2 regions of the Aminobacter sp. MDW-2 genome follow, and region 2 is predicted to be linked to the other one. Evidence: predicted binding sites of a transcription regulator. Region 2 holds the regulator's gene; the other holds the start of a gene.
The links. Region 2 encodes LexA, which represses DNA repair genes until DNA is damaged. Its sites were predicted from a motif close to TGTTCNNNNTGTGTTCNG; they were not measured.

Region 1: H5P29_RS10360 (putative DNA modification/repair radical SAM protein) is a predicted target of LexA. The motif match lies at 2,141-2,158, and genes of this name have one in related genera.

What each region holds. Positions count from the first base shown of each region.
Region 1 covers NZ_CP060197.1:2,117,342-2,132,751, forward strand. The annotation lists gene H5P29_RS10355 (UdgX family uracil-DNA binding protein) at 1-904, opposite strand, end outside; gene H5P29_RS10360 (putative DNA modification/repair radical SAM protein) at 901-2,139, opposite strand; gene H5P29_RS10365 (glutamine synthetase family protein) at 2,250-3,638, opposite strand; gene H5P29_RS10370 (aspartate aminotransferase family protein) at 3,669-5,054, opposite strand; gene H5P29_RS10375 (hypothetical protein) at 5,215-5,658, shown strand; gene H5P29_RS10380 (MarR family winged helix-turn-helix transcriptional regulator) at 5,701-6,132, opposite strand; gene H5P29_RS10385 (hypothetical protein) at 6,207-6,659, shown strand; gene H5P29_RS10390 (WD40 repeat domain-containing protein) at 6,722-7,696, opposite strand; gene H5P29_RS10395 (GTP-binding protein) at 7,855-8,937, opposite strand; gene H5P29_RS10400 (intradiol ring-cleavage dioxygenase) at 9,122-9,853, shown strand; gene H5P29_RS10405 (MarR family winged helix-turn-helix transcriptional regulator) at 10,052-10,564, shown strand; gene H5P29_RS10410 (DMT family transporter) at 10,696-11,634, shown strand; gene H5P29_RS10415 (LacI family DNA-binding transcriptional regulator) at 11,699-12,733, shown strand; gene H5P29_RS10420 (2-hydroxyacid dehydrogenase) at 12,730-13,713, shown strand; partial or broken gene H5P29_RS10425 (transcriptional regulator) at 13,764-14,047, shown strand; gene H5P29_RS10430 (outer membrane protein) at 14,248-14,910, shown strand; gene H5P29_RS10435 (gamma-glutamyl-gamma-aminobutyrate hydrolase family protein) at 14,942-15,410, opposite strand, start outside.
Region 2 covers NZ_CP060197.1:4,030,801-4,046,210, forward strand. The annotation lists gene moaC (cyclic pyranopterin monophosphate synthase MoaC) at 1-455, shown strand, start outside; gene glp (gephyrin-like molybdotransferase Glp) at 456-1,661, shown strand; gene lexA (transcriptional repressor LexA) at 1,767-2,483, shown strand; gene H5P29_RS19920 (ComEC/Rec2 family competence protein) at 2,610-4,973, opposite strand; gene gltX (glutamate--tRNA ligase) at 5,272-6,699, shown strand; gene gltA (citrate synthase) at 6,884-8,173, shown strand; gene lpxB (lipid-A-disaccharide synthase) at 8,277-9,440, opposite strand; gene H5P29_RS19940 (LpxI family protein) at 9,437-10,330, opposite strand; gene lpxA (acyl-ACP--UDP-N-acetylglucosamine O-acyltransferase) at 10,317-11,150, opposite strand; gene fabZ (3-hydroxyacyl-ACP dehydratase FabZ) at 11,162-11,626, opposite strand; gene lpxD (UDP-3-O-(3-hydroxymyristoyl)glucosamine N-acyltransferase) at 11,619-12,677, opposite strand; gene bamA (outer membrane protein assembly factor BamA) at 12,750-15,119, opposite strand; gene rseP (RIP metalloprotease RseP) at 15,341-15,410, opposite strand, start outside.

The sequences.
Region 1 (15,410 bases), 1.9 Mb from region 2:
GGCACTGGCTTGCTTGCTGGCGCAGAGCGTCGATCGAATGCGCCTCTGTCTCCGGCGACGGCTCCAAAGCCGGCCAGTGTCTGGCTTGTATCGCCTGGTGATGCGCTGCGGGCATCGTCGGCATCCTCGCGATCATCTCCCGGGCAGCCGCGTCGGCGCCTGATATCAGCTCCGGAATGAGCGACGCCTCGGGAAGGTTCCGCCAATACTTCTTGGGCATCTCCGCCTGCATCGCCTTCACCTTGAGGCGGGCGGGATTGAAGATGTTGGCGAAATAGGTCCGCCACATCTCCTCCGACTGGTCGGCAGCGGGCGCATCATCCTTCGAAGCGCCGGGGCCTAGCGCCAGTCTTTCGCGGTCCCATTCAGCCGAGCCGTGTGGCGTCAGGATCGCCCAGTGCATGCGGGTAAAGCGACGCACGAAGAACGGTGCTGCCAATTCGAGGATGAAGTGGTCAGGCTCGAACCAGGCGACGAAGCGCTCTTCGTCACCGTCGCCGATCTTCCGGAAACGGACGAAGGCATGCATCTTGTGCTCGTCGCGCCTGACCGACTTTTCCATCGCCTCGAAGCGGCGCACGTCGGGGTCGGAGGCGATGCGGAGCAAATGAGGCTCGCTACGCTGCCGCCACAGCAGCCGATAGAGCAGTGCGAAACGTTCGCTGTCGGAATGGCAGGTGACGATGGCCGCGCGCTCGATGAAATGTCGGGAGACCCTGAGTTCGACGCCCGGGGTCGGCGCCGGCAGCTCGTCCCCTTCGCCACCGACATGCCATTCGATGTCCTCGGGCTTCACCTCGTTGGTGCTCAGCCTGCGTGCCGCATCGCGCCAGCCGTCGAAGTCGGTCGGGCCGGCGAGATGCACGGCGTAGGCGGCCAGTGGGAAGGCGGGTTGGCCGGTCATCGGAACAGCTCGAGCTGCCGCGGCTTCGGCGCAATCGCCTCGCGCAGCCGTGCAGCGTCGGTGGCGGCGCCCGGCGACCAGCCGTCGGCGACGATGAACGGGCGGACCTTGGTGATGGATTGGCAAAGACGGCCAACGTCCTCGAGCCGCAACCGCTTGAAGCGGCGGGTCTCCAGGATACGCTCCACTGCGCGCGTGCCGAGGCCCGGGATGCGCAGCAGCCTCTCCTTGTCGGCGCGGTTGACGTCGAGGGGAAAGGAGGCGCGGTTGCGCAGCGCCCAGGCGAGCTTGGGGTCGATCTCCAGGTCGAGCATGCCGTCAGGCGTGCCGTCGAGGATCTCGCCCTGTTCAAAGCCGTAGAAGCGCATCAGCCAATCTGCCTGGTAGAGCCGGTGTTCGCGCATCAGCGGCGGCTTCCTCAGGGGCAGGGCAGAAGAGGCGTCGGGGATCGGGCTGAAGGCCGAATAGTAGACGCGGCGCAACTGGTAGCTGCCATAGAGCCGGGCGCTGGTCTTGAGGATGCGGGCGTCTGAAGTGGCGTCGGCGCCGACGATCATCTGCGTCGACTGCCCGCCCGGTGCAAAACGCTCGCGAGTCTTCGTCCTCAGCGTCGGCTCCGCCTTCTCCTCGATCTTCGAACGTAGCTTTGCCATCGAGACGCGGATCGTCTCCGGCCGTTTTTCCGGCGCCAGCCTCTTCACGCCCTCATCGGTCGGCAGTTCGACATTTATCGACAGGCGATCGGCATAGAGGCCTGCCTTCTCGATCAGCTCGGCAGACGCCTCGGGGATGGTCTTGAGATGGATGTAGCCTGCGAATTTCTCGTCGAGCCTCAGCCGCCGCGCCACCTCCACCATCTCTGTCATGGTCTCGTCGGGCGAGCGAATGACGCCTGACGAGAGGAACAATCCCTCGATGTAATTGCGCTTGTAAAAATCCATGGTCAGCCGCACCACTTCGTCGACCGTGAAGCGGGCGCGGCGGACATTGGAGGACGAGCGGTTGATGCAGTAGCTGCAGTCGTAGATGCAGAAATTGGTCAGCAGGATCTTGAGCAGCGAGATGCAGCGGCCGTCGGGAGCGTAGGAGTGGCAGATGCCCATGCCCTCGGTCGAGCCGATGCCGCCAGACTTGAGCGAGTCGCGCCCGCCGGCGCCTGACGAGGCGCAGGAAGCGTCATACTTCGCGGCGTCGGAAAGGATCGCGAGTTTCTCGCGGGTTGAAAGAACTGCCATTTGTTCATGCTATGTTCTTTTTGCTGCCAAGGCCAGAGGGTTCGCTGTGATGCGGCAAATTGTGAACGACGCGTCGGGAGTGGATGGCGGATCAACCGCCATCCCGGGGATCACACCTCGTGCAGATAAAGGTGGTAGTCGAGCTCGCTCACCGTGCGCGCGACGCGGAAATATTCGCTTTCCTTGATCGCCGTAAACGTGCGGTGCAGGTCGTGGCCCAGCGCCTCACGGAGAAACTCCGACGCTTTCGCCGCCTCGATCGCCGAGCGCCAGTCCGGTGGCATCACGCTTTCAGTAACTTCGGCCTGTTCGTAGCCGTTGCCAGACGTTTCCGGGCCAGGATCGAGCTGCTCCTCCAGCCCCTTCGAGATGCCGGCGAGGATGGTCGCGGCGACGAGATAGGGGTTGGCGTCGACGCCGGAGGGACGGTGCTCGATGCGGCGGTTCCTGGCGTCGCCCGCCGGTACGCGCAGCGCCACCGAGCGGTTGTTGACGCCCCAGGTGGGGGCCACCGGTGCGTAGGACTGGGAGACGAAGCGACGCCACGAGTTGGCATGCGGCGCAAACACCAGCATCGATTCCGCCATCGTCTCGGCGAGGCCGCCGAGCGCATGCAGCAGCTTCGGCTCCCAGGTGCCTTCCGCGGCCTCGGTGAAGACGTTGTTGCCGTCGCTGTCGAGCAGAGAGACGTGAAAATGCATGCCCGAACCGGCATATTTCTCGATCGGCTTGGCCATGAAGCAGGCAGTGACGCCATGGCGGCGGGCCTGGGCACGCACCAGGCGCTTCAGCATCAACAGGTCGTCGGCGGCCTGCATCACGTCCTTGCGGTAGCGCAAGGTGAGTTCGTACTGACCCGGCGCATATTCCGAGATCACGGTCTCGGCCGGGATGCCTTGCACTTTTGCGGCGGCATAGATGTCGGAGAACAGCGGCTCCATGCCATGCAGGTGATCGACCGAATAGACCTCGGTCTTGCCGGAGGCGCGGCCATCGAGCACGGCGCGGGCCGGCTGGACCTTGCCGTCGCTGTCGCGCTCGTTGGCGAGCAGGAAGAACTCGAGCTCGAAGGCGCCGGCAGGATAGAGGCCCTTTTCAGCCAGCCTGTCGACCTGTCGCTTCAGCGCAAGCCGAGGGTCCGAAGTCATTGGCGCGCCGTCGAGATGGAACATCGACATCAGCACCTGGCCGCGGGCGGGGCTGGTGCCATGCAAAGGCTTCAGCGTGCCAGGTATCGGCCAGGCGCGGAGGTCGCCATCGCCGGAATCCCAGATCAGCCCGGTCTCGTGGACGTCCTCGCCAGTGATGTCGAGGCCGAGGATGGAGATGGGCAGGTGGCGCCCGCCTTCGTAAAGTCCCATCAGTTCGTGGCGGCGGATGATCTTGCCGCGGCCGACGCCATTGGCGTCCGTCAGCACGATATCGAAGGCTTCGATGTCGGGGTTCGCGTCGAGGAAGGCTCTCGCTTCGTCGACGGTCGAGCCGGAAGATGATGTCATGATGTCACTCGATTGTCCTTCTGCCTTGTCTCATACCGCAAGACGGGCGGCAATGTCGTCGAAAGCTGCGATCAGCTTGTCGACCTGCCGCGCTGTCGTCACCGGCGAGACCAGCATCATGTTGTGGAACGGCGCGATCAGGACACCGCGATTGACCAGCGCCACATGCATGGCAGCCTCCAGCCGGGAGGCGTGGGCATGCTCGGCCTCGCCACCATTGCGCAGCGGACCGGGGGCGAAGATGAATTCGACGCGGGCGCCGACGCGCATCACGTGCCAAGGCAGTTTCCGTTTTCGGATCGCCTTGTCGAGCCCCGTGGCCAGCCGTTCGGCCAGCTTTTCCATGTGGGCGTAGGCCGCCTCCGTCATCACCTCTTCGAGCGTGGCGCGCATCGCCGCGAACTGCAGAGGATTGGCCGACAGCGTCGTGCCCATGCCGGAATAGCCCGGCTCCTTGGTGGCATTGTAGGCGGCGTAGCGGGCGGCGACCTCCTCGCTCATGCCCCAGACACTGGCCGGCACGCCGCCAGCGACGGGCTTGCCGAGCACGAACAGGTCGGGGTCGAGATTGTGCTTGCTTGTATAGCCGCCGGGGCCGGTCGAGATGGTGTGGGTCTCGTCGATCAGGAGCAGCGTGCCGGCTTGCCGCGTCAGCGTGCGCACGCCTTCGAGGAAGCCCGGCTCGGGCAGCACCATGCAGGAATTGGTCAGCACCGGCTCTGATATGACGCAGGCGACGTCGCCATGGCTCAGCGCCTTCTCCAGCGCCGCAAGATCGTTGAACTCTACGATGCGGGTGCGCTGGGTGAGATCGCGGAACTCGCCTGATAGTCCCGGGCGGTTGATCGGCTTGCCGCCGTCGAGCCGCACCATCGTCTCGTCGACCGAGCCGTGGTAGCAGCCGTTGAAGACGAGGATCTTGTCGCGGCCGGTGATGGCGCGGGCGACCCGCAGGGCGAAGCGGTTGGCGTCGGTGGCTGTCGTCGCGATCTGCCAATGCGGCAGGCCGAAGCGCCTTGCCAGCAGCAGGCCGAGCGTGAGCGAATCCTCCGACGGCAGCATGTAGGTCAGGCCGCGGGCCGCCTGCCGGCGAATCGCACGGGCGACGGGTGCCGGTGAATGACCGAACATCGAGCCGGTATCGCCAAGGCAGAAGTCGGCCAGCCTGATGCCGTCGATGTCGGTGATCGTGGCGCCGCTCGCCTTGTCGACCAGGATGGGGAAGGGCGTCGGCCAGTCTTTCATCCAGTGCATCGGGACGCCGTTGAAGAACCCGGCCATGCCGTTGCCCACCGCGGCCTCCGATTTTGGGCGGGCGCGGCGGAAGATGTCCGCCTCCGTCGCTGCAAGTTCGGCGATGCGCGACAAAGGCACGCCGCCTTCGGTGGCTTCAGGTCGTTCGATACGGTTCATCATGGCTCCCATTGGACAGACGGGCGCCACTCTAGCCAGCCGTTCCCACAAACGGCAACTGGCCGTTGCAAGGGTCTCTGTTGGCTCAGCGCGGCCATCTTGACCCATCGATCGCAATGGCGATCATGACACTGTGCTTTGGGGGTGATGAGCGATGCGTGCTATGATGACTGCCATGTCGATCCTGCTTGCGGCGGGCCCGGCCGGTGCCTCTGGCGGGCTCTCTTGCGGTGCCAAGGATGAGGCAGTGAAGCTGACCATCGAGAGTGGCGTCACTCGCGGCATGGGCAGCCCGGTGTTCAACTTCCGCGGCGAAATCGAGATTTCCCACAAGGCGATTTCGCAGGACCTGCGCAAGATGAGCTTCGAGCGCGACCATCTCGCGCAATACTGGCTCGACGGCGAGGAATTGCGCATGGTGGTCTACCGCGAGCGCGGATCCGACAAACCGCATGGTTATGTCGAGATCACGGTCCGGACCAAGTCAGGCGACGAGGGCGACTATATCGGTCAGTATTCGGTCACGGTGTTTGACATGACGGACGCCACCGGCGGCGACGGCAAGACCTACAATTTCACCGGCCGGGCCACCTGCCTGGTCGAATAGTCCGGCCGGATAGGCCGACGCGCTTGTCCCGCAGGCGCGCGTTTAGTCCTTGTGCATGGCGGCGATGGCGCGCCGCATCAGTGCCAGGAAGGTTTCCCGTTCCTCCTCGGAAAAGTCCGCCAGGGCAGCTGCGTTCTGGGCGCGGGCGGCAGCCGTGGCCGGGTCGCGAAGCGCCTTTGCCCTTGGCGTCAGGTGGATTGCCTGCGAGCGCCCGTCCTCCGGGTTGGCGCGCCGTTCGATCAGCCCATCACGCTCCATCCTGGTCAGGGTATTGGCCATCGTCGCTTGTTCGACGTCGAGGCGCCGCACCAGTTCGATCTGCGTCAGCCCATCTTCGTCCCACAATGCCAGCAGCGTCATGAACTGCGCCGGCGCCAGGTCGAGGGGGCGGATGCGCTCGTGCAGGCCCTTGGCGAACAGGCGTGCCATCTGGTTGGCGAGATATCCGGCGGAGCGTTCTTTCTGAAAAGCCATGCCGCGAGGAATAGCTGTTGAATAGCATGCTATGCAACTATATATAGCTTGCTATGTAAACTGGAGATTCGACGATGAAAGCGAAACTTCATGCCGCGGCCGGCGGGGTTGCCTTGCTCACTGTCAGCTGTTTCTGGATTGCCACAATTGCCGCTGAACTGACCGCCAACGCCGAGATCATCGCCACGGCAAAGGCCGTAATTCTCGCCGGCATGGTGGTGCTCATCCCGGCGATGATCATTGCCGGTGGCACGGAATTCTCGCTCGGCAAGGGCTGGAGGCGCCCTGGCGTCCAGCACAAGAAGCGGCGCATGCGCATCATCGCCGCCAATGGCCTGCTGGTGCTGCTGCCGTCGGCCTATGTACTTGCCGGCTGGGCGGCGGAAGGCCGTTTCGATACGGCCTTCATCATCGTGCAGACACTGGAGCTGGCGGCCGGAGCCCTCAACATTGCGCTTCTGTCGCTCAATATGCGCGACGGCTTGGCACTGCGGCGCAAGCCGGCGGGGGCTGTACGCGCCGGCTGAGTTTCGCGCGGAATCCGCATCATTCCAGGAAAAGCCGCTTCACGTCTCTCCCTGGAATTGTGCTAGCCGGTGATGTCGATGACGCCGCAATCGCCGGCGGCGCTGCCAAAGGCGAGACGGCGTTCTTCCTTGTCCCAGGCCATCGAGGTGATGGCGCCCTTGCCGGGGCGGCGCAGCAGCACTTCCTTGGCGTCGGCAAAACGGACCGCCAGCACCATGCCGTCTTCATAGCCGATGGCGACGATGTCTTCGCTCGGATGGCAGGCAACCGAGGTCACCATGGTGTTGCCGCGCGTGCCGAGTTCCAGCGGCGCCTTGCCCATCGGGCCGTCCTTGCCTGTGAAGGGCCAGACGATCGCCGCCGGCGCGCCGGAGCTGGCCAGCCATTTGCCCTTGGCGCTCCACGACAGGCTCTTCACCTTGGCGGGATAGCCGGTCATGCGCATGTGCTTGGCATCGACGAGTTTCCAGCCGTGCAGGGCGTTTTCCTGCATGGTGGTCACCAGGAATGCGCCGTCGGGCGAAAACGTGATGCCGGTATGCGCACCGTCCCATTGCAGTTCGGTCGGCGTGCCGTCGGCGGCGGGGAAATGCAGCGTCGCGCCATTGTAGCGGGCAACGCCGATGCGCATGCCCTTCGGCGAAAAGGCCACGCCCTCGACCGAGCGCGGGTGGGCGAACTCCTTGGTCTTGCCGTCGGCGAAGCGCACCCAGGCATTGCGGCCGCTGGCGTAAGCCACGGCTCCCTGCGGGCCTGAAGCGACCGACGTCACCCACTTCTTGCCGACGCTCGCCAGTTCAGCGGTAACGCCGGCCGAGGTCAGCGTCATCACCTTGCCGTCTTCGCCGCCCGAGATCATCAGGTCGTTTTTGGCCGTCGTCGTCGCCGACAGCAGCCCGTCATGCAGCCTGACCGACCTCTGGCCATGGTCGAGCCAGTGCACCATGCCGTCGGCAAGCGCAAAGAAGGGAATGTCGTCGAGGAAGCTTGCAGTGACGCAATGTCCGTCGAGATCAAGCGGGGCGACTGTCGGCATGGGCTGTAAAACTTCCGGTGCTGATTTGTCCTCACCCCTAAGGACAGGTTGAGCAAGCGTCAACTTCGACACTGGGTCGACGCTGGCGCTCAGCTCGCATCTGAGGCGAGGCAAGCGACCGGCTCCCGATGCATCGAGGGCCGTGGGTTTTCCGATGGCTAGGCTGCCTGGCAAGCCTCGAAGCTGCGCTTCAGGCGCTCGGCGTCGAGTTCGCGGCCGATGAACACCAGCCGGCTCTCGTGCTTTTCGTCGTCCTTCCAGGCACGCTGGTGGTCGCCTTCGATGATCATGTGCACACCCTGGATGACGTAGCGGTCCGGATCGTCCTTGATGGCGATGATGCCCTTGAGGCGTAGGATGTTGGGGCCTTCCATCTGGGTGATCTTCTCGATCCAGGGGAAGAACTTCTTGGAATCCATCTCGCCGCCGCGCAGCGACACCGACTGCACCGTCACGTCGTGGATCGGCGACACCGCGCCATGCTCGTGGTGGTCGTGATCATGATGGTCATGATCGTGGTGGTGATGATGGTGGTCGTGGTCGCAGTTCGGGCCGCATTCATGATCGTGGTGGTGGTCATGATCATGGGCGTCGAGGAAATGCGGGTCGTCGGCCAGCACGCGCTTCAGGTCGAAAGCGCCGCGGTCGAGCACCTGGTCGAGCGCCACGCCGGCGCGGGTGGTGCGATGAATCCTGGCGGACGGGTTGATGGCGCGCACGGCAGCCTCGACGTCGCGCAGCTCGTCTGATGTAACCAGGTCAGTCTTGTTCAGCACGACGACGTCGGCGAAGGCGATCTGGTCTTCTGCCTCGCGGCTGTCCTTGAGGCGCAGCGGCAGGTGCTTGGCATCTACGAGCGCCACCACCGCGTCGAGCTTGGTCTTGGAGCGGACGTCGTCGTCCATGAAAAAGGTCTGGGCGACCGGCACCGGGTCGGCGAGGCCGGTGGTCTCGACGACGATGGCGTCGAAACGGCCCGGGCGGCGCATCAGGCCTTCGACGACGCGGATCAGGTCGCCGCGGACGGTGCAACAGACGCAGCCATTGTTCATCTCGTAGATTTCCTCGTCGGATTCCACGATCAGGTCGTTGTCGATGCCGATCTCGCCGAATTCGTTGACGATGACCGCATATCGCTTGCCATGGTTCTCGGAAAGGATGCGGTTGAGTAGCGTCGTCTTGCCGGAACCGAGATAGCCGGTCAGCACGGTGACGGGGATTTGGGTCTGGGTTTCGGTCATGGTCGTCCTCGGGATCGAATAGAGGCCTCATATAGGATGCCGGCCAAGCTTTTGCACGTCTCAAACGGCACGGTGGCGCCACCTGATGAACATTACGGAAGTTTCATTGGGAGCGAGGTGCGACCGCACCTAGATTGACGGTCAGGCAAGGGGCTTGCCGACCCATTCGTGGAGACACCCAGCCATGCGCAAGGCACCTTTCCCCAGCACACTCAACCGCCGCCGGGCGCTTGGCCTGATTGCGGTGACGGCGGGCGGCAGCGCGCTCGTGCCGGTGCAGCTGTTTGCGAAGCAAGCCTCGCCGCAAGCGAGCTCGCTGCTCTTGCCGGAAGCCGGCGTCTGCTCGATTACACCCGAAACCACCGAAGGCCCCTATTATTTCGACCCGGAGCTCGAGCGCAGCGAGATCACCGAAGGCCGCGAAGGCGTCGGCCTCACCGTACGCCTGCAGATCGTCGATGAAGCATGCAATCCGATCGAGGGCGCGCGTGTTGACCTCTGGCACTGCGATGCCACGGGGCACTATTCCGGCTATCCCGGCCAGGGCGACAATCGCGACGTCGATACGTCAGGCGAAAAATTCCTGCGCGGCTGGCAGCGGGCCGACACGGCCGGCATCGCGACTTTCCAGACCATCTATCCCGGCTGGTACCGCGGTCGCACCACCCACATTCACTTCAAGGCGTTTCCGGAGGAGGGCAGGGCCATGACCGGGCAGATGTTCTTTCCCGACGATCTCAGCGAGCAGATCTTCTCGACCAGGGCGCCCTACAATCAGCGTGGCGGACAACGCGACACGATGAACGCCGACGACGGCATCCTGCGCCGCGCCGGTTCCGGCGTGCAGAGCACGGTGCGCGAAGCCGCATCCGCCTACGAGGCGCTGATGATCGTTGCCGTGAGACGGGCAGGATGACGTCTATCGCCCGGAAGATTTGCCGGCGAAGCGTATCTGTCATCGAACTGTAACATGCGTCTGGCACAGAGCGCTCGTGCGGGTGGTCGGTTGCCGGCAAAACGAGCAGGCAACAATCTCCCGTGCGGTCGATTGCAAAGGGCCACGCAGCAACTATTCTCGGCCATCACGGTACGAGGCGTGGCGCAGGAGATGCGGATGTCCAAGTCCAACAAAGGCGCGGCGATGAGCCGGCTTCACCAGGTCGCCCGACTGGCGCGCACCTCGCTGGCCGCACGGCTTCTGGCGCATGGCTTTTATGCCGGCCAGGACCAGATCATGCTGTCGCTGCACGATGATGACGGCCAGACCCCCGGCCAGCTCGCTTCGCGCCTCGGCGTGCGGCCGCCGACCATCACCAAGACCATCAACCGGCTGCAGGCCCAGGGATTCCTGGAAAAGCGCGCATCGGACACCGACGCCCGCCAGGCCCACATCTTCCTCACCGAGACCGGCCGTGACGCCATCCGCGCCGTCGAAAAGTCGGTCAAGAAGACCGAAAAGCAAGCGCTCAAAGGTTTTGACAAGAAGGACGTCAAGCAGCTTTCCAAGCTCCTTCTGCGCATCGAGGCCAACCTGTCCGACCTGACCCTGATCGACGACGAGGCTGCCGCCGACGTCGAGGGCACGACCGAGGTCGAGCCCGAAGTGGAAGCCGAAGCGGCGGAGTAACCGTCACGGCAGAGACATTCCATCCCGGTATCCGGGATGGAAAATAGCCTGGTCCACGTCTTTTGCCTTGCCGGGCAACCGCGATGGGCGCAATAGCCAAGCATCCCTAGTCATTTGCCCGGCCTGCCAGCGTGTCTCCTCAAAAACCAGCAGAAACCGCAACGCCATCATCGGCGATCCTGCTGATATTTGCCTCGGGCCTGGTGTTTTCCTTCCTCGACACCAGCGCCAAGCATCTCGTCACATCAGGCATGGCGGCACCCTTCGTCACCTGGGTGCGCTTTGCCGTGCATGCGCTGATCGTGCTCGTGCTGTTCAAGGCCTGGGAGCGGCCGGAGCGGCTGGTGCCGCAGAGCCTGTGGCTGCAGATCCTGCGCGCCGTCTTCATGTTCGGCTCGACGATCTTCAATTTCCTCGCGCTGCAGACCCTGCAACTGGCCGAAACCGTGTCGATCAACTTCGCCAGCCCGATGGTCATCACCGCCCTTGCCGGGCCGCTGCTTGGCGAATGGGCCGGCTGGCGGCGATGGCTCGCGGTCTTCGTCGGCTTCATCGGCGTGCTCGTCATCACCCGGCCGGGCTTCGGCGGCTTCGACATGGGGCACATCTTTTCGCTCTGCGCCATGCTGAGCTCGTCGCTCTACACCATCATGACGCGCCTGATGGGCAGGCGCGAGACGGCCGAGAGCCTGATCCTCTATTCGGCAGTGGTTCCTGCGCTCTTCATGCTGCCGGCCGTGCCGCTCGCCGGTTCGCTGCCGGCACATCTTTATGACTGGCTGGTGTTGTTCGGGCTCGGCGTCTTCGGCGGCTTCGGCCACTGGCTGCTGATCAAGGCCTACCAGCGCGCCTCTGCCACGGCACTTGCGCCTTACCCCTATCTGCAGATGGTCTGGATGATCATCCTGGGCTGGCTGGTGTTCGACCAGTTGCCCGACCGCTGGACGCTTGCCGGTGCCGCGATCATCGTTGCCAGCGGCCTCTACATCATCCACCGCGAGCACACGCTGAGGGTCCGGAACCGCGCCGCGCCGAGTGCCGAAACCGAAGAGCTGGCAAAAAAGCTTTGATTTGCCGTTGAACAATGGCATACGGCTTTAAACGGTTTAAAAGACCGTCCGGCCACGCTTGCGGATGGAGGGCCCGCTGGCTCAGAAGATCAAGCTTTCGACGATAGCCGACGCGCTCGGCGTTTCGACCGCGACCGTGTCGCTTGCGCTGCGCGACAGCCCTCTTGTCGCCGACGTCACCCGTGATCGCATCAAGCAGCATGCCCGCGAGATCGGCTACATCTACAACCGCCGCGCCGCCAGCTTGCGCACCTCGCGCTCGGGCATCGTGGGCGTCGTCGTCCACGACATCATGAATCCGTTCTATGCTGAGATCCTGCGCTCCATCGAGAGCGAGCTCGACCGCAGCCGCCAGACCTTCATTCTCTCCAACCACTATGACGATCTGGAGAAGCAGCGCACCTTCGTCGACACGCTTTTGCAGCTCGGCGCCGATGGCGTGATCATGTCGCCGGCCATCGGCACGCCGCCCGAGGATATCATCATGGCCGAGGAGAACGGCCTGCCGGCGGTGTTGATCGCGCGCTCTGTCGAAGGTGCAGAGGTGCCCGTTTTTCGCGGCGACGACGCCTATGGCACGGCGCTTGCCACCAACCACCTGATCTCGCTCGGCCACAAGCGCATCGCCATGATCGGCGGCACCGACCAGACCTCGACCGGCCGCCACCGCTATCAGGGTTATCTCAACGCCATGGAAGCGGCGGGCCTGGAAGTGTTGCCGACCTGGCGCATCGCCGGACCGCGCACCAAGCAGGGCGGCTTCGAGGCGGCCGGACAGTTCTTGGCGCTGAAGGACAAGCCGACCGCAGCTTGCTGCTGGAACGACCTCGTCGCCATCGGCCTGATGAACGGCATCGCGCGTGCCGGCCTCGTGCCGGGCATCGACGTTTCCGTCACCGGCTACGACGATCTCGAGGAAGCGCAGATCGCGACGCCGGCGCTGACCACTGTGTGGAACGGCCAGCGCGAGGTCGGCCGTCGAGCGGCAAGCGCGCTTCTCGACAAGCTGAACGGCCAGTCGGTGCGCCCGTCGCAGGAACTGATCAAGCCCGAGCTGCATGTCAGGCAGTCGACGGGAAAGCCCAAAGAGCGCACATGACTGTGCCAGCCATCGAGGCGCCGTCAGTCCTGATTCCCGGACTGCTGCACCCCCGCGTCACCGAGCGACTCAGGTCGGCATTTTCTCTTGTCCATCTGGCATCCAGCGATCCCGCGCTGCTGACAGAGGAGATGAAGGCAAGGGTGCGTGGCATAGCCTCGGCGGGACAGGTCGATGCGGCGTTCATCGACGCTTTGCCCAATCTCGAGATCATCGCCAATTTCGGCGTCGGCTACGATGGTGTCGACGCGCGCCATGCCGGCTTGCGCGGCATCATGGTCACCAACACGCCCGATGTCCTTACCGAAGAAGTTGCCGACGCTGCGGTCGGCCTGCTCATCAACACGGTGCGCGAACTGCCGCGGGCCGAGGCATGGCTGCGCGACGGGCGCTGGGTCAGCGAGGGCGGCTATCGGCTGACGCCGGGCACGCTGCGCGGCCGCCGCATCGGCATCTTCGGCATGGGCCGCATCGGTCGTGCCATCGCCCGCCGGCTCGAAGCTTTCGGACTGCCGATCGCCTACCACAACCGCCGCCCGGTCGAGGGCCTGGCGTACGCCTACCATCCGACGCTGAAGGAACTGGCTTTGTCTGTCGACACGCTTGTGTCGGTTGCGCCTGCCACGCCGCAGACCGCAAAGATTGTCGATGCCGGCATTTTCGAGGCGCTCGGCGCCAACGGGGTTTTCGTCAATGTCGGCCGTGGCGCCACCGTCGATGAGGCAGCGCTTGTCGATGCCCTGTCGAAAGGCACGATCCTTGCCGCCGGCCTCGACGTCTTCGCTGACGAGCCCAACGTGCCGCAGGCCCTCATCGACTTGCCGAACGCTACGTTGCTGCCCCACGTGGCCTCCGCCACAGTTCATACCCGGAAAGCGATGGCCGACCTTGCGGCCGACAACATCTTTTCGTGGTTTTCACATGCGCGCCGGGCGCTGACGCCGGTACCCGAGACCGGGCATGTGACGGCAAGAATCTAGCTGAGCCAACCTGTCTGGGATCGACCTGTCCCCCGATCAGGACGCGCCGGGCGCTGAAGGACAGGCCGGCTGCCGTCTGCTGCTGGCACGACCTCGTCGCCATCGACCCGACGGCCTTGCGCGCGCCGGCCTCGTGCCGAGCATCGACGTCTCGGCCATCGGCTATGACCTTGCGGAAGCGCAGATCGTGACGCCGGCGCTGGAACGGCGTGCGCTAAGTCGGCCGTCGCGCCGCCCGTCGCAGGAACTGATCAAGTCCGAGCTGCATGTCAGGCAGTCCACAGGAAAGCCGAAGGAACACGCAATCGCGCCAAAGTCCGGACAAGGCTGCTGACGACCCATCGGGAACACTGGCGCCTCGATCCCGTGGGTGAGGACAGCCGAAGCGTCTCCAAGCTGTCATATTAGACCATCGTTACATGTTGCGCTTGCGCACCATAAGGTTGTGTACGTGTGCAGCTTCCCCCGTAGGGTGTCTTCCCTCTGCATCAAAAAGGATGTATCGCCCGCATGATATCTACTTGGGGGTGTATCTTGAGATCGATTCTTCTCGTTTCTTCAATCCTGCTTGCCGCTGCGGGCAACGCGATGGCGGCGGATGCCGCGAGCGTCGAGCCCGGGTTCGACTGGTCGGGCTTCTATGTCGGAGCCCAGGCCGGCTACGGTTGGGGCGATGTCGACAGCCACAATGTCGGCCGTGAAACCGGGGTTACAGACTGGCGGGATTCGTGGAACGCCAATGGCGGCCTGGGCGGCATCCATGTCGGCTACAATCATGCGTTCAACCAGCTGGTCGTTGGCGCAGAGGCCGATCTCGAGGTGTCCGGGGCGAAGGGGGCGGTCGAATCCGATTACGCCGGGCTGGTGGAGAACCAGATCGAGGTTCAGGGCTCGCTGCGGGCGCGCCTCGGCTATTCGGTCGGTCCGGCGCTGTTTTACGCAACAGGCGGACTCGCCGTCGCCCGCATCGAAACCACCTACGATGGCGACGCCGACCGCTGGACGCACACCAAGAGTGGCTGGACCGTCGGCGGCGGCGTGGAGTACGCGCTGTCGCGCAACTGGACGACCCGGATCGACTATCGCTACACGGATTTCGGCAGCTTCACAGAAAACCCTGCCACCGACAGCGGCTTTAACCACGTCACCGAGCTCAAGACCCAGGCAGTGCGGTTCGGCGTCAGCTACAAGTTCTGATCGAACCCGGTCGTCGGCGGAACGTAGTCGACTACTCCGCCGCGGCCCGTGCCGCAGTCCGGGCGATCGCATGCGCGCGAACCGCATCGCCAAATGCCTTGAAGATGCGTTGCGAGACGTCGTCGGACTTGACCCAGTATTCGGGGTGCCATTGCACGCCGACCGCGAAGGCACGCGAGTCTCGAACCGACACGGCTTCCACTGTGCCGTCAGGCGCTACGGCCTCGACCTGAAGCTTCGATCCCAGGCGCTCGACCGCCTGGCGGTGGACCGAGTTGACCAGGATGTCGCCTGGGCCGAACACGCCGGCAAGGCAGCTGCCCGGCTTGATGGTCGCCACCTGGTGGATGGCGAAGCGTTCGTCCTGGTTGTCGCTGACCGGAGCCCGGTGATCGGCAATGCCTTCGCGCTCCTGGATCTCGGTGGCGAGCGAACCGCCGAGCGCCACGTTGAGCTCCTGAATGCCGCGGCAGATGGCGAGCAGCGGCACGCCGCGTTCG
Region 2 (15,410 bases):
CCACCGGCGAGGCTAACATGGTCGACGTCGGCGACAAGGCCGAGACGACACGCACGGCAATCGCCGAAGGCCATGTCGTCATGCGTCCTGCGACACTGGCGTTGATCCTGTCGGGCAACGCCAAGAAGGGCGACGTGCTCGGCACCGCCCGCATTGCCGGCATCATGGCCGCCAAGCGCACGCATGAACTCGTGCCGCTCTGCCATCCCATCCTTTTGACCAAGGTTTCGGTCGAGATCGAGCCAGATGAGGCGCTGCCCGGCCTGCGCGTCACGGCGCTTGCCCGCGTCACCGGCAAGACCGGCGTCGAGATGGAAGCGCTGACGGCTGCCTCGGTCGCCTGCCTTACCATCTACGACATGGCCAAGGCCGCCGACCGCGGCATGGTGATCTCCGGCATCCGGCTGGTCGAGAAGACCGGCGGCAAGTCGGGCGACTACAAGGCTGCCGAATAGATGGCGCTGCTGCCCGTCGCCGACGCCCTGGCGCGCCTGCTCGACGCTGCCGAACCGCGCGGCACGGAAACTGTCGGCCTTGCCCAGGCATCAGGCCGCGTGCTGTCGGCTCCACTACACGCCCTGCGCACCCAGCCGCCCTTTGACGCCTCCGCCATGGATGGCTACGCCGTCCAGGCCGCCGACATCGCTTCACTGCCGGCGCAGCTCAAGGTTATCGGCCAGGCACCCGCCGGCAAGCAGTTCACGGGCACCGTCGGACCAGGCGAGTGCGTCCGCATCTTCACCGGCGCACCGGTGCCACAAGGCACTGATACCGTCGTCATTCAGGAGAACGTTCGCGATCTCGGCAATGGCGAGATCGCGGTGCTCGAGCCAACGCTTGCTGGCCGTAACATCCGCGCCAGGGGCCTCGACTTCAAGCAGGGCGACCTCATCCTTGATGCAGGACGTGTGCTCGACCCGGCAGGGCTCTCGCTGATCGCAGCTGCCAATCATCCCAGCGTCGAAGTGCTGCGGGCGCCTCTGGTCGCCATCATCGCCACCGGCGACGAGCTATTGCCGCCGGGCAGCAATCCAGGGCCCGACCAGATCATCGCCTCCAACGCCTACGGCGTCGCGGCGATCGTTCAGTCGGTTGGCGCGCGCGTACTCGATCTCGGCATCGCCGCCGACCGCACCGAGGCAATCTCCGCACTGGTCGCCAAGGCGCTCGCCGCCGACGCCGATGTGATCGTCACGCTGGGCGGCGCTTCGGTCGGCGACCACGACCTCGTTCACCGTGTCCTGACCGATCTCGGCATGGATCTCAACTTCTGGAAGATCGCGATGCGCCCGGGCAAGCCGCTGATGTTCGGCCGGCTCGGCAACAGCCGCTGCGTCGGCTTGCCGGGCAATCCGGTCGCCAGCCTGATCTGCTCGCAGATTTTCCTGAAACCTCTGCTGGCGAAGCTTGGCGGCCGCCCTTATTCGCCCGACATGCGCAACGGCATTCTCGACACGGCAATGGCGGCCAACGACCTGCGCCAGGACTTTGTCCGCGCGATTGCGCGCGAGACCGCTGAGGGTCTCGTCGTCACACCCTACCTGATCCAGGACTCTTCGATGCTGCGCACGCTGGCCGACGCCAATTGCGCCATCGTGCGGGTGCCCTTCGCGCCTGCAGTCGAAGCCGGCAGCGCCTGCCAGGTGATGATGTTGCGCTGAGCAGCACCTTCCACCCTTCACGAAATATCAACAGTTGCGGAACACAACTGGAACAGATAGTGTTTGTTCTGGGTTTGTTTTTCTTCTGATTCCTCGGGGGTGGCGATGCTGACGCGCAAACAACACGAGCTTTTGCTATTCATCCACGAGCGGCTGAAGGAAGCGGGTATTCCGCCGTCCTTCGACGAGATGAAGGAAGCACTCGACCTCGCCTCCAAGTCCGGCATCCATCGCCTGATCACGGCGCTCGAAGAACGCGGCTTCATCAGACGCCTGCCCAACCGGGCGCGCGCGCTTGAAGTGCTGCGCCTGCCCGATTCGATCGCGCCTGGCCTCAACGCGGCGAAGAAGTTCTCGCCCAGCGTCATCGAGGGTAGCCTCGGCCGCAAACCCGAGCCGTCACGCAGCATGTCGGCCGGCAATGACGACGATGTTGCTTCGGCGGTTGCCATTCCCGTCATGGGACGCATCGCTGCCGGTGTGCCTATCGACGCCATCCAGCACAAGACGCATTCGATTTCGGTGCCGCCAGACATGATCATGGGCGGCGAGCATTACGCGCTCGAGGTCAAGGGCGACTCGATGATCGAGGCCGGCATCTTCGACGGCGACACTGTGGTCATCCGCAGCTCGACCACGGCCAATCCCGGTGAGATCATCGTCGCCCTCGTCGACGACGAAGAAGCGACGCTCAAGCGTTTCCGCCGCAAGGGTGCCTCGATCGCTCTTGAGGCCGCCAATCCGGCCTATGAAACCCGCATCTTCGGACCGGACAGGGTCAAGGTGCAGGGCAAGCTTGTCGGCCTGATCCGCCGCTATTGATTGCCGGGGCTGCGTTTCCGCCAGCTCGGCCTGTCCATCCTGCTGCAATCTGTAAGCCGGACTGATCTGCACTGTTGCTATCGTGCCGTATCTGACGGCTCTGCGACGGCGGGTACAGATTCGGACTCACCGTGTGGTCGCAGTCGGCGCTTTCGGGTGCGCCTTGGTTGCCCCGGCAGATGTCTTTGGGGGCATCTCCACTCGCTTGTAGGGTGGCAGGCCCCTCGCCTCGCGCGAAAATTGGCGCTGCGCATGCCACGGGCGGTACGGTTCCGCCACGGCGTGGCGTATCTCGACCGCCCGATCTACGCCAGCCGCCGCGGCTGTGATGAATATCGACGCACTGCCAAGGCGCGCCAGCTCGCGTTTGGTGAGCACGGCCACGCCGGGGCAGACGTCGCTTGCCGTGGCATCGTCGACGACGATGAGATCCGCGTTGTCGCAGGCTCGTGCAGCGGCGCTCGCATTCGCCGCATGGACGATCCGTGCCCCCTCCGGTTGTTGAACCGTGCACAGCTCGCTGTCACAGACGAAGGCGTCCGCGCCGGCAGCGTTTAGTTCTCCAGATACTGGATTGCCGGGTATCGTACCGGCGACATCTGCCTCGGCTGTTGGCTGTGAGCCGGTCTCGCTGGGCAAACGGACAGTCCCGTTCGTTGCATTCGCGGCCGAACGGGCCGGGGTGACGAGTGTTTCCGACGCCAGCGCGCGCTGCCAGTTGTCGACGGTGAACTGGTTCGGCCGGACGCGATTGACGGCCAGCTTGCCATCGTCGACCGGGACGCCGACGAGGCGGCCATCTTCCGAAACGAGAACCGTGGGCGTTTCCGTTTCCACGACCGTCAGCAGCCCAAGGGCCGCGAATGGCAGTGCGGCGGCGCGCAGCCAGGTCGTTGCCGTCGACGCGATGACGAGTGCTGCAGTGAGCAACAATACCGCATGTGACGAGACAAGGCCGACCGCATCGACCGGCGAGCGCTCGGAGAACCAGGTGGCGATGCCAATCATTGCCTTCAGGCCGAAGCCCATCGTGTCGAGGAAGGGGCCGTCGAGTCCAAGCGGCATGAAGATGCCAGCCATGACGGCAAAGGGCATGACCAGGACAGACACAAACGGGCTGACTGCCAGATTGGCGAACAGGCTGAGGGGCGAGACACGTTGGAAATGCCATGCACCAAAAACGCTGGTCGCGAGCCCGGCAATCACCGACGTCGCGGCGAGACCTATCGCAACTGTCGCAAGCCAGCGCCAGATTTTGGACGGCAGCGATCTCTGACCGACCGGCAGCGCCTGCTCCTCCCGCCGGTCCGACCACCAGGCATATGCGCCAACGAGGGCTGCCGTTGCGGCGAACGACATCTGGAAGCTCGGCCCGACGACTTCGTGGGGCGAGATCATGATCACGACAACGGCCGAGATCGCCAGGTTGCGCATGGTGAGTGCTGCGCGGTCGAGCAGCACGGCCGTCAGCATCACCGCCAGCATGATGAAGCTGCGTTGCGCCGCGACCTCGGCGCCTGAAATGAACAGATAGCCACCGGTGGCGAGCAGTGCCGCGCCTGCCGCGTACTTCTTGACCGGCCGGTGCGAGGTGAAGCCGGGAAAGGCGGCGAAGCCTAGCCGCATCAAAAGCATGACCGTGCCTGCGACCATCGCCATGTGCAGACCCGAGATCGAGATGATGTGGTAGAGCCCGGTACGCCGCAGCGCCTCGTTGACATCCTCGGGAATGCCGCCGCTCACGCCGACGACCAGGGCAGCCGCGATTTCGCCCTCCGGACCGCCAATGCGGTCGCGAATGCGCTGGGCAATCTTCTGGCGCACATTCTCGATCGACGCGAATGCACGATCACTGGCCGACAGCGGCTGGGTGGTTGCAGCAAACTCTGGGCCTTTCATGAAAAAGCCGCTGGCGCCGATGCCATCGAAATAGCTTTCGAAGGAAAAATCATAGCTGCCCGGCCGCACAGGCCCGGACGGCGGCATCAGCCTGACATAACCCGTCACCTCGGCCCCCGCCATGACGCCCTCAGGAAGCTTGCGGGCAACGAGCCGCACCCGATCGGGCGTATAACGCAAGACCGGGCGCGCAGTCGCCAGAACGTCGAGCGTCAGCCGCACCCTGCCCTTGTCCAGATTGTCGATTTCGACGACGCGCCCGGTGATGGCAGTCGAGATCTCGGCGCCCAGCATCTTCGTTGCCATGCGTTCGGTCTCGAACTTTGCACCCGCCATGCCGAGCATTGAGGCGGCGAGTGCGGCGAGCGCGTAGTGAACAGGCGGCCGTGCGCGCGTTAGGAAGGCGAGGACGGCCGGTGTCGCTGACACAATGACGAGCGGCGCGAGATCCGGCTCGTTCGGAAGCGCGAAATACACCAGGGCACCAGCGGCCAGAAAGACCGGAAGAAGCAGGAACGCCGCACCGCGGTCGAGTTCCGTTTCGATCGCGGCCAGGGTGGATCGTGCGGTGATCCGGTGACCGACCAGCAATTGCGATCCTTGCCGTAGCCAGGACTTGTGTCCTCGCTGAAACGGCGATGCATCGGCGTCAGGAGCAGCATCTCTCTCGGGCAGAGCTGGTGGTGTCCACGCAACGGCAGGCACAGCCGGAGAGGTCAGCAAGTCGCGCTCGCTGGCTTCTACCACCGGATTGTTACCGGCTTGCCCCTCCCGCATGCGGTCGCCCATCGGGCCTGCCTCTTGCGCCCCAGACCTTCTATGCTACATCAACCGCACACAAACGCCATGCGCCGCCGGTTTTCGGCCAAGCGCCCTGCTTCCCTTGGAAATCGCTATGCCTGTCGTCACCCGCTTCGCCCCCTCGCCCACCGGCTATCTGCACATTGGTGGCGCGCGTACCGCTCTCTTCAACTGGCTTTATTCCCGCCACACCGGCGGCACCATGCTGCTGCGTATCGAGGACACCGACCGCGAGCGCTCGACCGACGCCGCAACTGCCGCGATCCTCGAGGGCCTGACCTGGCTCGGCCTGACCTGGGAGGGTGAGCCGATTTCGCAGTTCGAGCGTGCGCCGCGCCATCGCGAGGTGGCCGAAGAACTCGTGCGCATGGGCAAAGCCTATTATTGCTACGCCTCGCAGGAAGAGCTGACCGAGATGCGCGAGAAGGCGCGCGCCGAGGGCAAGCCGCCACGCTATGACGGCCGCTGGCGCGACCGCGACCCGTCCGAGGCGCCGGCTGGCGTCAAGCCGGTCATTCGCATCAAGGCGCCGCAGGACGGCGAGACGCTGGTGCTCGACCGCGTGCAGGGTGATGTGCGCTTTCCCAACAAGGATCTCGACGATTTCATCATCCTGCGTTCGGACGGCGTACCGACCTACATGCATGCTGTCGTCGTCGACGATCACGACATGGGCGTCACCCACATCATCCGTGGCGACGACCACCTGACCAACGCCGCGCGCCAGACCGTCATCTACAACGCCATGGGCTGGGACGTGCCGGTGATGGCGCATATCCCGCTGATCCATGGTGCGGACGGCGCAAAACTGTCCAAGCGCCATGGCGCGCTCGGCGTCGATGCTTATCGCGCCATGGGCTATTTGCCTGAGGCCCTGCTCAACTACCTCGCCCGCCTCGGCTGGAGCCATGGCGACGACGAGGTGATGAGCATCGAGAACATGATCAGCTGGTTCGAGATCGAGGACGTCAACAAGGGTGCGGCACGCTTCGACTTTGCCAAGCTCGAGGCGCTAAACGGCGTTCATATGCGCCAGATGGACGACAAGAAGCTGTTCGACATCTTCGTTGTCACCTTGCCCTATCTGCCCGGCGGCGATGCCATCCTCGGCGGGCTCGACGACACGCGCAAGGCACAGCTGCTTGCCGCCATGCCGGGCCTCAAGGAGCGTGCCAAGACGCTGATCGAACTGGCTGACGGCGCAGGCTTCCTGTTTGCCCAGCGTCCGCTGCCGCTCGATGAGAAGGCCGCCGGCCTGCTCGCCGGCCCAGCCAAGGATATCCTCAAGGGCGCGCATGCGGCGCTCGCGACGGTCGCTGCCGCCGACTGGACGGCGGCCAATGCAGAGGCCGCGATCCGCGAGTTTGCCGGCCGCGAAAATCTGAAATTGGGCGGCGTGGCGCAGCCTTTGCGGGCCGCCCTGACGGGCAAGAGCACTTCCCCCGGAGTGTTCGATGTGCTCGCCGTTCTAGGGCGCGACGAAAGTCTAGCCCGCATTTTTGATCAAATCGATTAGGTCAGCAGTGCTTTCCTAGTTTTGCATTGAAATGAGGCTGTTGCGGTGCAACATTGCGGCAACAGGTCAATTTGAAAGCAGCGGGAAAGCTGGGAAGCGAGTTCAAGCGTTCCGGGCCTAATGGGTTGCCTTGTTATGACGATTGCGCCGCGCAAGGCGGCAACTCAGCACTAAGGAGTATGCGATGACTGATTCGACCGCCAAACTGGAGTTCCGCGGCCAGACCCACGAGTTCAAGGTCCGCGGCGGAACGGTCGGACCAGATGTGATCGACATCGCATCGCTCTACGCAACGACCGGCGCATTCACCTACGACCCGGGCTTCACCTCCACCGCAAGTTGCGAATCGGAAATCACCTTCATCGACGGCGACGCCGGTGTCCTGCTGCACCGCGGCTATCCGATCGACCAGCTCGCCGAGCACGGCGACTTTCTCGAAGTTTGCTACCTCCTGCTCTACGGCGAACTGCCGACCAAGGCGCAGAAGGACGACTTCGACTACCGCGTCACGCGCCACACCATGGTGCACGAGCAGATGTCGCGCTTCTTCACCGGCTTCCGCCGCGACGCACACCCGATGGCGGTGATGTGCGGCGTGGTCGGCGCGCTGTCGGCCTTCTATCACGACTCGACCGACATCTCCGATCCGCACCAGCGCATGGTCGCCTCGATCCGCCTGATCGCAAAGATGCCGACGATCGCCGCGATGGCCTACAAGTACCACATCGGCCAGCCGTTCATTTACCCCAAGAACGAGCTGAACTTTGCCGCCAACTTCCTGCACATGTGCTTTGCCGTGCCGTGCGAGGAGTACAAGGTCAACCCGGTGCTGGCCCGCGCCATGGAGCGCATCTTCATCCTGCACGCCGACCACGAACAGAACGCCTCGACCTCGACCGTGCGCCTCGCCGGCTCGTCGGGTGCCAATCCGTTCGCCTGCATCGCCGCCGGAATCGCCTGCCTGTGGGGCCCCGCACATGGCGGCGCCAATGAAGCAGCGCTCAACATGCTCAGCGAGATCGGCCACGTCGACCGAATTCCCGAGTTCGTCGCCCGCGCCAAGGACAAGAACGATCCGTTCCGCCTGATGGGTTTCGGCCACCGCGTCTACAAAAACTACGATCCGCGCGCCAAGATCATGCAGAAGACCACGCATGAAGTGCTGGGCGAGCTCGGCATCAAGGACGATCCGATGCTCGACGTGGCAATGGAACTCGAGCGCATCGCGCTGACCGACGAGTATTTCATCGAGAAGAAGCTGTATCCGAACATCGACTTCTATTCAGGCATCACGCTGAAGGCGCTGGGCTTCCCCACCACCATGTTCACCGTGCTGTTCGCGCTTGCCCGCACCGTTGGCTGGATCGCGCAGTGGAAGGAAATGATCGAGGATCCGCGCCAGAAGATCGGCCGTCCGCGCCAGCTCTACACCGGCGCCACCGAACGCGACTACGTGCCGATCGCCAAGCGCTGAGCCTTTCAGCGCCGCGTTCGTTCAGGCGCGCGGCGCCGTCGCAGCTCGAAGCTGCGAACGACTTGAAAAACACCCGCCAGGCCATTGCCTCGGCGGGTGTTTTTCATTTCGTGATGTGTTTGAGAACCGTTTCTGCAGCGATCTCGCCCGACGACCGTTCGGTCGCCATGCGCCTGGCAATTTCGGCAAAACCGTCTTTCTGCCAGCGTCGAAGGGCGCCATCCTCGAACAGGCCTTCGACATAGCGCGCCATCCATTGCGGGCGCACATATTCGTTGTAGTTTTCCTGCACGACCGGCCTGTCGGCAATCAAGTTGGGCAGTGCAGCACTCCACACCGTGACCATGCTCTGGATCATCCGCGCCAGCGTGTCGAGTTTGTAGGACGACAACATCGGCACACCCGCAAGCGCGAGTTCCAGCGACACCGTGCCCGATGCGATCAGGGCTGCGTCGGCTTCGCCAAAGGCCTGCCACTTGTGCTGCGGATCGAGGATAATCTCCGGCTTTTGCTGCCAGGTGGAGACAGCCTCTTCGACGAGGCCGGTGACATGCGGCACCGTCGGCAAGAGCAGCCGCATACGATGGCCGCGTGCGCGCAGGATCGAAACGGTCTCACCAAATGGACCGATCAGGCTGCGCACTTCGCTGCGGCGCGATCCCGGCAAAAGTAGAAGCGTCTTCTCGCGGTCAGGCGCCGGATTGGCCTTTCCCTCCTGCATCGCCGCGGCAATGGCGATGCCCGGATCGGTCGCCAGGCGATGGCCGACAAATGTACCATGTGGGCCGCCCAGGCGCTCCAGTTCGGCCGGCTCGAACGGCAGGATGCACAGCACCTCGTCGACATGCGGCTTCATCGCCTTGGCCCGCCCCGGTCGCCAGGCCCAGACGCTCGGGCAGATGTAATGGATGATAGGAATGGTGGGATCGAGCGCCCGCACCTTCCTGGCAACGCGCAGCGAAAAATCCGGGCTGTCGATGGTCACAAGGCAATCCGGCTTTTCGGCCGCGACGAAACGGGCGGTCTGGCCAATCCGCCTGATCAGGCGCGGCAGGTCGCGAATGACCGCCGTCAGTCCCATCAATGCGATCTCGCTGGCATTGAACAGCGGCGAAAGGCCAAGCTCCTGCAGATGCCGGCCGCCAGTGCCGACAAGCCTGACCTCGCGCCCGCTCAAGCGCTGCAGCGCCTGCACCAGATCGGTGCCGAGCAGGTCGCCCGACTCCTCGCCCGCGACGATGGCAATCTTGAGCGGTGGCTGGGTCATCGCTCATTTCCCTCGCCGGACAGGCCGATGACGAACAAGCCGAGCCTGTCGGCGCGTTCGACCACCTCGCCATAGTCGAGCACCAGTGAGCGTCCGGCCTCAATGCCGATCCCGGCAAGCCCCGCTGCATGCGCAGCATCGACCGTTGCTGGGCCGATTGTCGGCAAGTCCGCACGCAGTTCCTGGTTCGGCTTGGCGCATTTCACCAGAACGCCGCGCTTTCGCCCGGCAATGCGGCCATTGTCGCGTAGCTCGCGCACGCGTTCGAGCAACAGGTCTGTGCCCTCGATGCCTTCGAGTGCGATGGCGCGCCCGCCGATGGCAACCGCCGCCTGGCCGATATCAAGCGCACCGATCGTGCGTGCGGCCTCCTGGCCTGCCCGAAGGTCGTCCCAGTCACTCTGCTGAGGCGCCAGCGCCCCCATGCTGCCGGCCACGGCCAGCAGCTCCGGAACGACCTGATGTGCGCCGACGACCTTGATACCGTTGTCTTCGATCGTCTTGACCAGGATGCGCAGCAGGCCGTCGTCGCCGCGGGCAAGCGCTGCAAGCGCGCGCGGCAGGACACGCAGCAGGGCGATGCTGGGGCGAATGGCCCGCCACACCGGGCGACGGCTGATGCCACCGGCAAGCACGCAATGGGTGATGTCGTGGCGCTTGAGCAAAGGCACCAGCGAGGCGAACTGCTCGATGGCAAGCCGCTCGCCGGCATAGCTCCAGAGGCTGGTGCCGGGATCGGTCTCACCGTCAATCAGAACGATGAAAGGCTTGTGCCCGGCCTCGGCGAGACTGTCGGCGACATTGACCGGGAGCCGACCGCTGCCGGCAACGACAGCAATCCGGTCGGTCGCGGAAAGGTTGATCCTCTTTCCGCCGTCAGCCTTCGTCATCGGCGGCGTCTTCGGCGACGGCGTTTCTGAGCGGCGGCACGGTGAAGTGGCGCTTGCCGCGCGCCTGGATGAAATCCAGGACGTCACGCACGATGGGCGAGCCGGCGAATTCGCGTTCGACTAGCGGGATGCTCTCGGCCACCGAACGGGTTGGGTCGAAGATCATCTTGTAGGCCTTGCGCAAGGCGAAGATCTCGGCGCGCGGCAGGCCGGAGCGGCGCATGCCGATGACGTTGAGCCCACGCAGGCGGGCGCGATTGCCCATCACCATGCCATAGGGGATGATGTCGCCATCAATGATCGCGCCACCGCCGGCAAAGGCATGGTGACCGATACGCGTCATCTGATGGACGGCACACAGGCCACCAAGCGTGACGTTGTTGCCGACTTCGACGTGCCCGCCGAGGGTCGCGACATTGGCCATGGTGACGTTGTCGCCGACGATGCAGTCATGCGCAATATGCGCATAGGCGAGAAACAGCCCGTTGTCGCCGACGGTCGTGGCACCTCGACTGGTGTCGGTGCCGACATGCATGGTCACGCCTTCACGCATCGTGCAATTCTTGCCGACAGTGAGCGTCGTCCGGCCACCCTTGTGCTTGTTGTTCTGCGGAGCAGCGCCAAGCGTTGCCTGCGGAAACACCGTGCAGCCTTCGCCAAGCGTCGTTGCACCCAGGATCGCGACATGGCTCATCAGTTCGACGCGGTCACCGATGACGGCATCAGCGCTGACATGGCAGAAAGGACCAATGCGGACGCCTGCACCCAGTTGTGCACCGGCTTCGACGACAGCGGCAGGATGGATAAAGGTTTCAGTCATGGAGTTGTTGCTTATTCCTTGGGCACCATCATCGCGGCCACCTCTGCTTCGGCTACGGTCGCACCATTGACCTGCGCGTCGCAGGCGAACTTCAGGATGTTGCCGCGCTTCTTGATCTTCTTGACGTGAATGCGGAGCTGGTCTCCCGGCACGACCGGCTTGCGGAACTTGGCGCCGTCGACCGTCATCAGGTACACAAGCGACGGTGTTTCGTCGACGACCAGCCGCAGGCAGATGGCGCCCGCCGTCTGTGCCATGGCCTCGATGATCAGCACGCCGGGCATGACCGGATGGCCCGGGAAATGCCCTTGGAAGTGCGGTTCGTTGAAGGTGACGTTCTTGATGCCGACAGCGGAATCGTCGCCGTCGATGTCGACGATGCGATCGATCAGCAGGAACGGGTAACGATGCGGCAGCAGCTTGTGCAGGCCGAGGATATCGACGGCTTCGAGTGTCCTGGTCGCCTGGTCAGTCACTGCTCCCACCCCCCTTTGGTTTTCCCATGGCCATTTTTCTGATCAACGCGAACTCGCGCATTGCCAATTTCATCGGTTTTGCAGGAAATCCTGCCCAAACTTCGCCTGCCGGCACGTCGTGCATCAGGCCGCTGCGCGCTGCCAGCTGCGCCCCCGATCCGATGGTCAGGTGATCGGCCAGGCCGACGCCGCCGCCCATCATCACGTTGTCGCCGACGACAACCGAGCCCGAAATACCCGTCAGCCCCGCAATAACGCAATTGCGGCCAATGCGCACGTTGTGGGCGATCTGGACGAGATTGTCGATCTTGGAGTTTTCGCCGATGATCGTGTCCGACATCGCGCCACGATCGACCGTCGCATTGGCGCCGATCTCGACATTGTCCTGGATGATGACGCGGCCGATCTGCGGGATGCGTTCAGGACCGCGCGCACCGCCGGCGAAACCAAAGCCATCCTGGCCGATGCGGGCGCCGGCGTGGATGATCACGCCATTGCCGATCAACGCATATTGGATCGAACTGTGCGGACCGACATAACAATCGCGGCCGATCTGGGTCGAACGACCGATGACCGCATGAGCGGATACCACAGTCCCGCTGCCGACTGCCGCGTTCGGGCCGATCACCACACCAGCCTCAATGACGGCGCCTGGCTCGACATGAGCGGTCGGATCAATGTGGGCGAATGGCGAAATGCCTGCTTCACCGCTCACACCTACCGGGCGCTCGGCATCCGGATAAATTAGCCTGCCGATGCGGGCAAAGGCCTGCTGCGGACGCGGCGAAACGAGAATGGCAATGCCATCAGGGACAAGGTCGGCGACATCGGCCGTACACAGGACAGCGGCCGCATGCAGCGACTTGAGCGGTGCTGCGTTGCGCTTGCCGTCGACAAACACCAAAGCGCCATCGCCACCACTGCTTGCCGCTGCGATGGTCGAGATGGCGATTTCGGAATGTTTGGGGTCGACGAGCGTCGCGCCGGTAAGGCCGGCCACCTCGCCCACCGTGTAGCGGCGTGACGGCACAAAAAATACCGGATCCGTCATGAAATGCTGTTCCAGCCAAGCCGGGTAAAGAGTTTCCGGGCCGTGACGGCCCGGAAACGTTGTACCACGCAATTAGAAGCGGGTCGAAATGCCGAAGTTGAATTCCTGCGTATTGTCGGTGTCCAGCTTCTTGACCGGTACCGCATAGTCGATGCGCAGCGGACCGAAGGGCGAAGCCCAGAGCAGACCGACACCGACCGAGGCACGCAATTCCATGTCAGTCGAGACGATGTTGGTGCCCGCGACATTAACCTTGCTACCATAAAGCGTCGCTGCATCCGCAAAGACGGCGCCACGCAGGCCGAAGCTCTCCGGCACGACCGGGATCGGGAACTGTGCTTCGGCAGACGCATTGAAGTAGGTCGTGCCGCCGAGATGGTCGCCACCGTTCTTGTCGTACGGTCCGATGCCGTTGTACTCGAAGCCGCGGATCATCCGATCATTGCTCTTGAAGTGATCGAAGACGCGCAGGCCGTCGTCGCCGAAGCCCTGGATGTGACCGGCGCCAGCCGATACGAGGCCAACGATATCAAGCTCTTCCGACAGCGTCTGATAGTAGCTCGCACGGCCCGTGAACTTGACGAACTTCGCGTCGCCGCCAAGACCAGCCACTTCGGTCGTGAAGTTGGCGTAGATGCCGTTACGCGGGTTTTTCATGTCGTCGATGGTGTTGTAGACCAGCGTACCGCTGACCGACGACTTGATCCACGGACTGTTGGCGATGCCATCCTTGATCGCCGGCGAGATCGTGCACTTCGCAGGGTCAAGAACACCGCCGCTCAGACAGTCCTCATCATACTCATACTTCTCTTGCGCGATGTTGTAGGCAAGTTGCGTCGAGATGTTGTTGGTGATCGGCAGGCCGAAACGGATGGTGCCACCCGTAATGTCGCTCTGGTACTTGTCGTCATACTTGCGGGTCTGGCGATAGATGTCGAAACCAGCAGCAATACGGCGGCCGAGGAAATACGGCTCGGTGAACGAGAAGCTGTAGTCACGCGAGTTTTTGCCGCCACCGGCCGAGAACTTAATGAACTGACCACGGCCGAGGAAGTTGCGCTCGGTGATCGAGCCTTCCACCGACGGACCGGCATTGTCGCCGCCGGTCGAATAGCCGGCGCCAATCGAGAACTCGCCGGTCGACTTCTCGACCAGATCGACAACCAGCACAACCTGGTCAGGCTGCGATCCGGGAGCGGTCGAAACTTCGACACGCTCGAAGAAGTTTAGCGCCTCGAGGCGCTTCTTGGCGCGCTGGATCAGCACCTGGTTGAAGGCATCGCCTTCAGAGACGTCGAATTCGCGACGGATCACGAAGTCGCGGGTGCGTTCGTTGCCGCGGATTTCGATGCGCTCGACATAGGCCTTGGCGCCCTGGTCGACGGTGTAGACAACCGAGATCGTGCGGCTTTCGAAGTTGCGGTCACCGCGCGGCGTTACCTTGGCGAAGGCATAGCCAGCGCCGGCAACGTTCTCGGTGATCGCGATGATCGAATCTTCGACGTCCTTGGCGTTGTAAACATCGCCCTTGCGCGTCTCGACGAGACGCTGCAGGCTCGCGCCGTCGACCTCGGGGATGCTGCTTTCGACCGACACATCGCCGAACGTGTAGCGCTGGCCTTCGTCAACGGTGATCGTGATGGTGTACTGGTTGGTCGCCTCGTCGAGTTCGCCGAAGGCGGAGACAACCTGGAAGTCGGCGTAGCCGTGATTGAAATAGAAGCGACGCAGCGCTTCCTCGTCGGCGCGCAGGCGGTCTTCGTCATAGATGTCGTCACGCAACATGAACGACAGGAACGACGAGCGCTTGGTCGAGATGACATCTGCGAGGCGGCGATCGCCATAGGCGTCGTTACCGACGAAATTGATCGCGGCGATCTTCGTGCGGCCGCCTTCATTGATCTCGAACACCACGTTCACGCGGTTTTCGCCGAGATCCATGATCTGGGTGCCGACGGTGACGTCGTCACGGCCGACGCGCTTGTAGGCTTCCTTGATCGCCTGGGTGTCAGCCTCAAGCGCTGCCTGCGAAAATGCGCCGCGCGGTTTGAGTTGGATGGCGCCGCCGAGTGCCGCGTCCTTGAGCTTCTTGTTGCCCTGGAACAGCACGTTGTTGACGACCTGATATTCGGAAACCTGAACGACGAGCGTCGAGCCGACCTGGTTGATGCGGACGTCGGAGAACAGGCCGCTGCCGAACAGCGCCTTCACCGCGTCGTCGATATCGGTGTTCGAGAACGACTTGCCGGGCTTGATGGAGATGTAGTTGCGGACGGTATCCGCATCGACGCGCTGATTGCCGCGCACTTCGACCCGGTTGACCACCGCCGCTTGCGCGGCTGACACGGCAACAAACTGGACCGCCACTGCGCCTGGAATGGCTAGAGCGGCGGAAAGAGCAACCGCGGACGCGGCGCTCGCAAACTTAAGTGCTGCCTTCATAGTCGGCCTTTACAACCTTTTCTCGAAGTCCCCACGGCGAGAAAACCGGACGTCGCGGTAATTTCCCGTACCGTAATAACTGGATTTTCCCTACACGCAAGGCTTCTGGTTAATTTGCGCTTACTTCCTCAGCGAGCGTGACTTTCGCGTCACGCATACCGCCCCGGATGGTAAACGCCCTCTCAACGGACCCCTTGCCGGCCCCAAATTTCTTCATGATTTCAGCAGCCAAACAGGTCGTTCCAGAAAACGAAGCCCATAAACGCCAGCACGAGAATCATCCCCACTCGA